DNA from 2 places in the Acidovorax sp. WCS2018Noco2-16 genome. Region 2 is predicted to be linked to the other one. Evidence: riboswitches for the same ligand, from Rfam matches in the RefSeq annotation. Region 2 holds a riboswitch; the other holds the start of a gene.
The links. A riboswitch is a leader RNA that binds a small molecule or an ion and turns the genes downstream of it on or off. The one in region 2 is predicted to bind thiamine pyrophosphate.
Positions count from the first base shown of each region.

Region 1: another riboswitch for thiamine pyrophosphate. It lies ahead of thiC (phosphomethylpyrimidine synthase ThiC); the one in region 2 lies ahead of RQI28_RS17165 (long-chain fatty acid--CoA ligase).

Region 1 covers NZ_JAVTJJ010000002.1:515,512-519,918, reverse strand. The annotation lists gene ftsZ (cell division protein FtsZ) at 1-500, shown strand, start outside; gene lpxC (UDP-3-O-acyl-N-acetylglucosamine deacetylase) at 670-1,593, shown strand; gene RQI28_RS07775 (hypothetical protein) at 1,622-1,798, shown strand; TPP riboswitch at 1,857-1,964, shown strand; gene thiC (phosphomethylpyrimidine synthase ThiC) at 2,094-3,938, shown strand; gene RQI28_RS07765 (methyl-accepting chemotaxis protein) at 3,947-4,407, opposite strand, start outside.
Region 2 covers NZ_JAVTJJ010000011.1:399-4,805, reverse strand. The annotation lists gene RQI28_RS17170 (acyl-CoA reductase) at 1-723, opposite strand, end outside; gene RQI28_RS17165 (long-chain fatty acid--CoA ligase) at 720-1,805, opposite strand; TPP riboswitch at 1,885-1,975, opposite strand; partial or broken gene RQI28_RS17160 (IS3 family transposase) at 2,105-2,861, shown strand; AL1L pseudoknot at 2,200-2,316, shown strand; gene RQI28_RS17155 (DUF892 family protein) at 3,046-3,420, shown strand; gene RQI28_RS17150 (isochorismatase family cysteine hydrolase) at 3,547-4,113, shown strand.

The DNA of each region.
Region 1 (4,407 bases), on a different contig from region 2:
CCGTGGCCTGCCCGCTGCTCGAAGGCATCGACCTGTCGGGCGCCAAGGGCGTGCTGGTGCTGGTGACGGCCGCCAAGGGCAGCCTGAAGCTGTCGGAATCGCGCCTGGCGATGAGCACCATCAACGCCTACGCATCGCCCGATGCGCACGTCATCTACGGCGCTGCCTACGACGACAGCCTGGGCGACGAGATCCGTGTGACCGTGGTGGCCACGGGCCTCTCGCGTGCCAACGCACGCCGCCAGCCCATCTCGGTGGTGCAGGGCGGCCTGCGCACGGGTACCGACAACGTCGCCTACCAGATGCCCATGGCGGGCTCGGCAGTCGGCATGGCCGGCGGCCTGATGGGCGGCGCCTCGCAGGCGGACTACGGCAACATGTCCGTGCCCAGCGTGTGGCGCACCAACCGCACGCAGGCCGCGGCCCGTGTGGACGCGCTCTCGTCCGGCGGCATGGACGACCTGGAAATCCCGGCCTTCCTGCGCAAGCAGGCTGACTGACCCATGGCGCCTGCGGGCGCCAGTCAAGCGCCAACCAAGCCGCCGTGTTCTTCCAGGAGCCGGCGGCTTTTTCCATGGAGTTGTTCTGACTTCCGGGCCGGTGGCAACCTATCACTTCCATAGCTGCGGATATGCACCAGAGCAGTGCTGCGCACCCTAAAATCGCCGGATGCTCCAGCAACGCACGATCAAAACCCTGACCCGCGCCGTGGGCGTGGGCCTGCACAGCGGCCAGCGGGTCGAGTTGACGTTGCGCCCGGCCCAGCCGGACACGGGCATCGTGTTCCGCCGTGTGGATCTACCCGAGCCGGTGGACATCCCCATCACCGCCGAAGCCGTGGTGGATACGCGCATGGCCTCCACCATCGGCGTGGGTGGCGCCAAGGTGCACACGGTGGAGCACCTCATGTCGGCCTGTGCGGGCCTGGGGCTGGACAATCTCTACATCGACATTACCGCCGAAGAGGTGCCCATCCTCGACGGTTCATCGGCCTCGTTCGTCTTTTTGCTGCAGAGCGCAGGGGTCGAGCTGCAGAACGCGCCCAAGCGTTTCATCCGCGTGACGCGCCCCATCGAGATTCGACAGGGTGAGGGTGCCGGCCTGAAATGGGCGCGGCTCGACCCGTACCACGGCTTCAAGCTGCGCTTCGAGATCGACTTCGCCCACCCGGCCGTCGATTCGACCGGGCAGAGCGTGGAGTTCGACTTGGGGGCCGGCAACTACACCCGGGACATCGCCCGCGCGCGCACCTTCGGCTTCACCAAGGACGTGGAGATGATGCGTGCCAGCGGCCTGGCGCTGGGCGGCGGGCTGGACAACGCCATCGTCATGGACGACTACAAGGTGCTGAACGTGGACGGCCTGCGCTACGACGACGAGTTCGTGAAGCACAAGATCCTCGATGCCATTGGCGATCTGTACATCGTGGGCAAACCGCTGCTGGCGGCGTACAGCGCTTTCCGTGCGGGCCACGCGTTGAACAACCTGCTGCTCCGCGAGCTGCTGGCGCAAAAAGACGCCTGGGAAATCACCACCTTTGAAAACGAGCGCCACGCGCCAGCCGGTTTCCTGCAGCTGGCGCGCGCCTGGTGAGCAGGTCTAGGCATCGGGCACACGCGGCATGCTGATCTTCCGCTGGATCGTCACCCTGCTCCTGCTCACCTCGGGCGTGTCGTTCCTGTTCTACGTGGGCACGGGGCAGCTGCGCTATCGCCGCTTCGGCCTTCTGGTGCTCAAGTGGACGGTGATCGCCGCGCTCTTTTTCTTCGCTGTGCTGATCCTCGAGCGCATCGTCTGACAGCACTGCGCTGGCTGGCGGGCAGGTCTGGCTTCCCGCACCGCACACGCCTATACTCGCCCCTGCTCCGGGGTGCACGTGTGCGTGCTGAGACGGCGAAATTGATCGCCGGAACCGCGAACTTGATCTGGTTAGTACCAGCGTAAGAAGAGCTGCAGTCGACAGGCCCGCGTCACCGCGTGCGCACGGCGCCATGCCCACATTTCAGGGCCATGGCGCCTTGCCGCATGCGGGCGGGCAGGGCGGCCCATGGCGGAGCACTTGGATTTATCCACACGTGAGGAAAAGTGCCCCTATGAATGCCCCCGACAAATTCACCCAGTTGCTGGCGCTGACGCGCGAGCCCTTCCCCGCCTCCACCAAACGCTACTTGAGCGGCACCCAGGCCGACTTGCGCGTGCCGGTTCGCGACATCGCCCTGACCAACGGCGAGCAGATCAGCGTCTACGACACTTCCGGCCCCTACACCGACCCGGATGCGGTGATCGACGTGCGCAAGGGCCTGGCCGGCCTGCGTGCCGGCTGGGTCGCGGCACGCGGCGACACCGAGCTGTACGACGGCCGCCAGCGTGTGGCCATGGACGATGGCAGCAAGAGCGAAGACGCCGCGCGCCTGGCGCAGCTGCGCGCCGAAGCTGCCGCGCTGCAACGCCCGCCGCTGCGCGCCAAAAGCGGTGCCAACGTGACCCAGATGCACTACGCCAGGAAAGGCATCGTCACGCCCGAGATGGAATATGTGGCCCTGCGCGAGAACGGCCGCCGCGAATGGATGGCGCCCTACCAGCAGGACGCCGCGCGTGAACAGCGCCTGGCCGGCAACTCGATGGGCGCGAGCATCCCGAAGATCATCACCCCCGAATTTGTGCGCGACGAAGTGGCCCGAGGCCGGGCCATCATTCCGGCCAACATCAATCACCCTGAAGTGGAGCCGATGGCGATCGGGCGCAACTTCAAGGTCAAGATCAACGCCAACATCGGCAACTCGGCCGTCACGTCCAGCATCGAGGAAGAGGTGGAGAAGCTGGTGTGGGCGATCCGCTGGGGCGCCGACAACGTGATGGATTTGTCGACCGGAAAAAACATCCACACCACGCGCGACTGGATCGTGCGCAACTCGCCCGTGCCCATCGGCACCGTGCCCATCTACCAGGCGCTGGAGAAGGTGGGCGGCGTGGCCGAGGATCTGACTTGGGCGATCTTTCGCGACACGCTGATCGAGCAGGCCGAGCAGGGCGTGGACTACTTCACCATCCACGCGGGCGTGCGGCTGGCGTACATCCACCTCACGGCGCAGCGGCGCACGGGCATCGTCTCGCGCGGCGGCTCCATCATGGCCAAGTGGTGCATGGCGCACCACCGCGAGAGCTTTCTGTACGAGCATTTCGAAGACATCTGCGACATCATGAAGCAGTACGACGTGTCGTTCAGCTTGGGCGACGGCCTGCGCCCGGGCTGCGCATCGGATGCCAACGACGAGGCCCAGTTTGCCGAACTGCACACGCTGGGCGAGCTGACCCAGGTGGCCTGGAAGCACGACGTGCAAACGATGATCGAAGGCCCCGGCCACGTGCCCATGCACATGATCCAGGCCAACATGACCGAGCAGCTCAAGACCTGCCACGAAGCGCCGTTCTACACGCTGGGTCCGCTGACCATCGACATCGCGCCCGGCTACGACCACATCGCGTCAGCCATTGGCGCGGCCATGATCGGCTGGATGGGCACTGCCATGCTCTGCTACGTCACGCCCAAGGAACACCTGGGCCTGCCCGACCGCGACGACGTGAAGCAGGGAATCATCGCGTACAAGATTGCAGCGCATGCGGCCGACGTGGCCAAGGGGCACCCGGGCGCCCGTGCGCGCGACGACGCGCTGAGCCAGGCGCGTTTCGACTTTCGCTGGCAGGACCAGTTCAACCTGGGCCTCGACCCCGAGACCGCGCAGAAGTACCACGACGAAACGCTGCCCAAGGACTCCGCCAAGGTCGCGCATTTCTGCTCGATGTGCGGGCCGAAGTTCTGCTCGATGAAGATCACGCAGGAAGTGCGCGAATTTGCGGCGAAGGGCATGCAGGAAAAGGCTGTGGAGTTCCGCGGCACGGGTGGCGAGTTGTACGTGCCCATTCAACCCGTGGCCTGAGAGCCTGCTCAGACCGCTGCGAGCAAGGGCTGTCGGGCGACTCGAAGCAAGGGCGCGGCAGCGTTGCCCACGGCCTCGGCGCGGCCTGGCAGCACAAAGCGGCTGACCAGTGCCGACAGTTCCTGCGCCTGGCCGCGCAGGCTGTCGGCCGCCGCGGCCGATTCCTCCACCAGCGCTGCGTTCTGCTGGGTCATTTCGTCCAGGCGCGACATGGCGCCGTGGATCGATGCGATGTCCTCGTTCTGGGCCTGGTGCGCGGCCTTGATCTCCACCATCGTGTGTGCTGCCTGCTGGATGGATGCCACCACCTGGCCCATCGTACGGCCCGCTTCGCCCGCCAGGCGCGAGCCGCCTTCCACCTGCTGCACCGATGTGGCGATCAGCGACTTGATCTCGCGCGCGGCCTCGGCCGACCGCGTGGCCAGCGTGCGCACCTCGCTCGCCACCACCGCGAAGCCCCGGCCCTGCT
Region 2 (4,407 bases):
GGCGAGCACCGCGTCGGCCTGGGCATAGAGGGCCGATGCATCGTCGCCACCCGCGCCCTTCCACCACACCACCGCAAAACAGTCGGCGATGGGCGGGTGCACCTCGGCCAGCAAGTGTGCGAACCAGCCGGCGAAGAGCGGCTCGGCACTGGGCAGCTTGCCGATGTTGCCGGCCTTGACGAGCAGGCCGCACACAAAACTCCAGAGCGCCAGCGCAGGCACATTGCCGGCCCAGCTGTGCACCAGCAGATCCGGCCCAAAGGCCTGCACCGCGCCGCCCTTTGCCGTGGGCTGAAAGTTGTCGAGCAACTGCGGGTTGGCGAAGTCTTCGGCCACGAAGCGATGCAGCTGCGCCGAGCGAAAGGTCTTGAAGAACCCGGTCAGCCCCAGCCGCACCATCTCGCGGTCATAGCCGCTCACGGTGGGCAGCAGGGCTTCGGCCTGCTGCCGGTAGGGGTCGCTGCGGTCGAGCAGCCGGGCGATGGCGCGGTCGATGACGTCGATGATCTGCGGCACCGTCATGGTCTTCAGGTGCAGCGCGCTGGCCTGCCGCACGCGGGCCGCCAGTTGGTTCATCTGCGTTGCAGACAGCACGGGTACGGACACCTCAAGCGATGTGTTGTGGTGCTCGCCGCTCTTCTCGAACGTGAGCACCTGCCAATCGACATCGCCCGGGTCGATGCCCGGCAGGTAGCCCGCCTGCACCTGCTGAATCGGCTTCATGCAGCGGTGGCCCGCACGAACTCCTCTACCGCCAGCGAACATCCCTTGGCCTGGGCGCCTTCAGCACGGCCCACCAGCAAAAAGCCGCCGCCCGCCGCCAGGCCCACGTCTTCCGTCAGGATGGTGGTGACGGAATTGAAATTGGCCAGGTCGCAATGCACGAGGATGCCGCGCTCGCCCGTGGGCACGCTGCGGCCCGTGGCCGGGTCTACCAGGCGCGAGCGTATCCAGTGCGGCCCCGACTTGACCGATGGCACCACCGCGTTGCCGTCGTCATAGAACTGCGTGCTCAACTCCGTCATGCCATACATGTTGATGCAGTGGCTGCGCGGCACGCCAAGCGCTTGCGACAGCTCGGCGTAGAACGCGTCGAGCGGCAGTTCGCGCGACTGGCCCTTGTAGCCGCCGGTGTCGAGCAGGCGGCTGCCGGGTGGCAACCGAAACGTGCGGCCCTGCTCGCGCAACGCGTCCATCATGTGCACGAAGCTGTAGCTGGCACCCAGCAGCGCATAGGGCTTGCCGGTTTGCTCAGCCACCTCCAGCGCCCGCCACAGGCCGCTCAAATCAATGCCCTGCTGGTCGACAAAATGCCGGCTGCCCGGGCTGCCGAAAGCAGCCTTGGCCAGCGCCAGGTAATGCGCGAGCGAAGAGTTGGGCATGACGTCTTCGTCCGGAAACAGAATGCCCATCGGCATGCGCTCTGTGCCGCGCATGAAGCGCTGCGCAAAATGACGCGCCATCGACAGGTCGTACACATCGAGCCGGGGGTGAAAGTGCCGCCCCCGCGTGTCGCCACGGGTGGTGCCGCTGGTCATGAAGACGCGTTCGGTGGGCGAAGCCTGCTCGCAGCGTAGTTCCATCGCCTTGAAGGCATCGATGGGCACGGCAGGAATGTCGCTCCAGGCCTGCACGCTGCGCACGGTGGCGCCACGGCGCTGGCAGAAGGTGCGATAGGCCGCGTTGGCGGTGTATTGGTGAGCGAACAACCGCAGCGCGAGCTGATCGAACTGGCTGTCTGTGCAACCCTCTTCCATCGCGATGAATGCGAGGATGTCCGCAACCAGCGGGGCGACCTTGTCCATGAGCTTCCTTCGTGACCGGTGACTGGTGCTCCGAAGGCCACTCGCCCGACCACGCCTTCAAGCGCCAAGCAGCGCCGGTGGTAGCGAGTGAAGCTCTTCTTCCGCCGGCATGACCCGGTTCAAGTTCGCGGGTTTGGATCTCAGCAGGCTGTGCACCCCGGAGCGTTGCGGGCATCTTAACCGGCATAGCAGCCCCAATGATGCAGTGAACCGCCCCGGATTTCTAGGAAGCTCAACACCCCGAGAGGAGTGAGCCATGAACGAATGGTTCAAGCGCGACGGGCAGCCAACGGCATTCAGAAGGCCTCACGACCAGCGAGACCCAGCGGATGAAGGAGCTCGAGCGCGAGGTCAAGGATCTGCACCGGGTCAACGAGTTCCTGAAGCTGGCGGGCTCGTTTTTCGCACAGGCGAAGCTGGGCCTCCGGCCGAAGTCCTGAGGGATTTCATCGACACGCACCGCAACGCCTTAGAGGTCGAGCCGATCCGCAAGGTCTTGCAAGTTGCCCCGTCGGGTTATCGACGCCAGGCGGCGCTGGTGCGCAAGCCGCACGAGCGCTGCGCCAGGGCGCAACGCGACGGCGCCCTCATTCCGGCAAAACAACTCGTCTGGCAGACCAACATGCAGGTCTAAGGCGTCCACAAGGTCAGGCGGCAGCTAGCACGCAGGGGAACCGCGGTGGCGCGTTGCACGGTCGAACGGCTGATGCAGCGCCTGGAACTGCGAGGTGCAAGGCGCAGCAAGCCGAGCTCGGTGACAGCTTGACTTGTCACTTCGATTGCGGGTTGCAGTATGTCAGCATCCGGTGCACCGAACGGCTTGCAGAGGCTGGCATCGAGCGGTCACTGGGCAGCAAAGGCGGCCGCTATGACAACGCCTTGGCCGAGACGATCAACGGCCTCTGCAAGGCCAAGTTGATCCGTCGCCGGCTTCCGTGGAAGACAAAGAAGGCGGTAAATTTTGCGAGGCTTGAATGGGTGTCTTGGTTCAACCACCAACGGCCGCTCGAACCCATTGGCTATATCCCGCCTACAGAAGCTGAGGCAAACTATTAACGATAACTCGCCAGTCAGGCTATTGCGGTGCAGTCTGGCTGAAACCAAACAGCCTTCATGAAAGCCAGGGCGATTCATGTGAGGAAGAAAGTGAATCCTTCGACAGGGGGCGTCGTTGTCTTACTTTCACGGTCTAAACAGGTCTTGAGCATTGCTCTTCGTCTACATCCGATCAGGAGCAGTCATGACCCTCAAAACCGTCGAAAATCTCTTCATTTACGAGATTTCCGCCACATACAGCGCCGGACGACGCATTACATGTGCCGTGACGGAGGGATTGATTGAAGAGGGTAAAGACCTCGTCAACGAGATTGATAAAAGGCCGATCTTGAATGTCGCATTGATCGGAGCCGCAAAAAAAGTAGAACGCGACGAAACTACTAGCTACACCACGCTTATCGCGCTCGCCTCCAAGCTACGCTACACCGAAGCATTCCCCTCCTTCAGACTTCGCTGCATGAGGCGAAATCGACCGATGAGAAGCTCAGACAGATGGTCCAAGCTGCAGCGATTGATGAGGCCAAGGCTTCTTAATAAGCAATTGACGTGTAGAAAATAGAGGTCATCTACCAACTTCACGGAGCTGCCGGCCCAAGACAACCCTGGAAATTCACCGCCGTAAGCAGATGCGGGGGAATACATGTTGACGGACGCAAGGCAGGCGGATTAAGTCGCAGCAAATCTCATGAAACCAGGTGATCTTCCCAAATGCAGTAAAGCACTGCTATTAGTCGACTTCATCAATCCTCTGGATTTTCCAGAGGCTGAGCAGCTGGCACCATTTGCAGTAGAAGCTGCCCAACGTACGGCGCAACTGAAGAAGGCGGCGCGTGCAGCGCATGTGCCGGTCATTTATGCCAATGATAACTTTGGCAATTGGACGTCCGACTTTCCGAGTCTTTCTAAAAGGCTGGCAACCGGGAAGGGTCCAAGTGCATATATCGCGAAAGCACTGCGCCCCCTTCGTGGTGATATCTCAGTCTTGAAGCCTAGGCACTCCGCGTTTTACGGAACTCCACTTGACATCTTGCTAGAGACTATCGGAGCACGTCATATCATCATTACAGGGCTTGCGACGGATATTTGTGTTCAGCTGACAGCAGGGGACGCCTTCTTGCGAAACTACAAGGTGTCTGTCCCAGAAAACTGTACTGCCGCCGAAACCATCGAAGCGAAATCACGTGCCCTTCAGCACATGAGCGGTGTATTGCGCTGCGACGTTGCACCTGTTCACAACCAAGCTTTCACGTGATTTCTACGTAAAAGAACTGGGAAAGTCTCTAGTACATTGGCCTTAAACACAACGGCATTTGGCATTGTGAATATCTGCAAGTTGCCTGAACGCTGTAGAAAATAGCACTCTTAGTTCGGAGCTTCGAAACACGAAGCAACTCATGTGCAGCAGCCTCTTCACGAACGTTACATTGAGCTCATCACGAACCCACTGTTTTCCGACACGCAGACGGAGAGAACGGTGATGAACGCTGCGCATCCTTAAGCTCTGCTCAAAGATCCTGTCCAACAAGCTATCGCGCGGGAGCTCCTT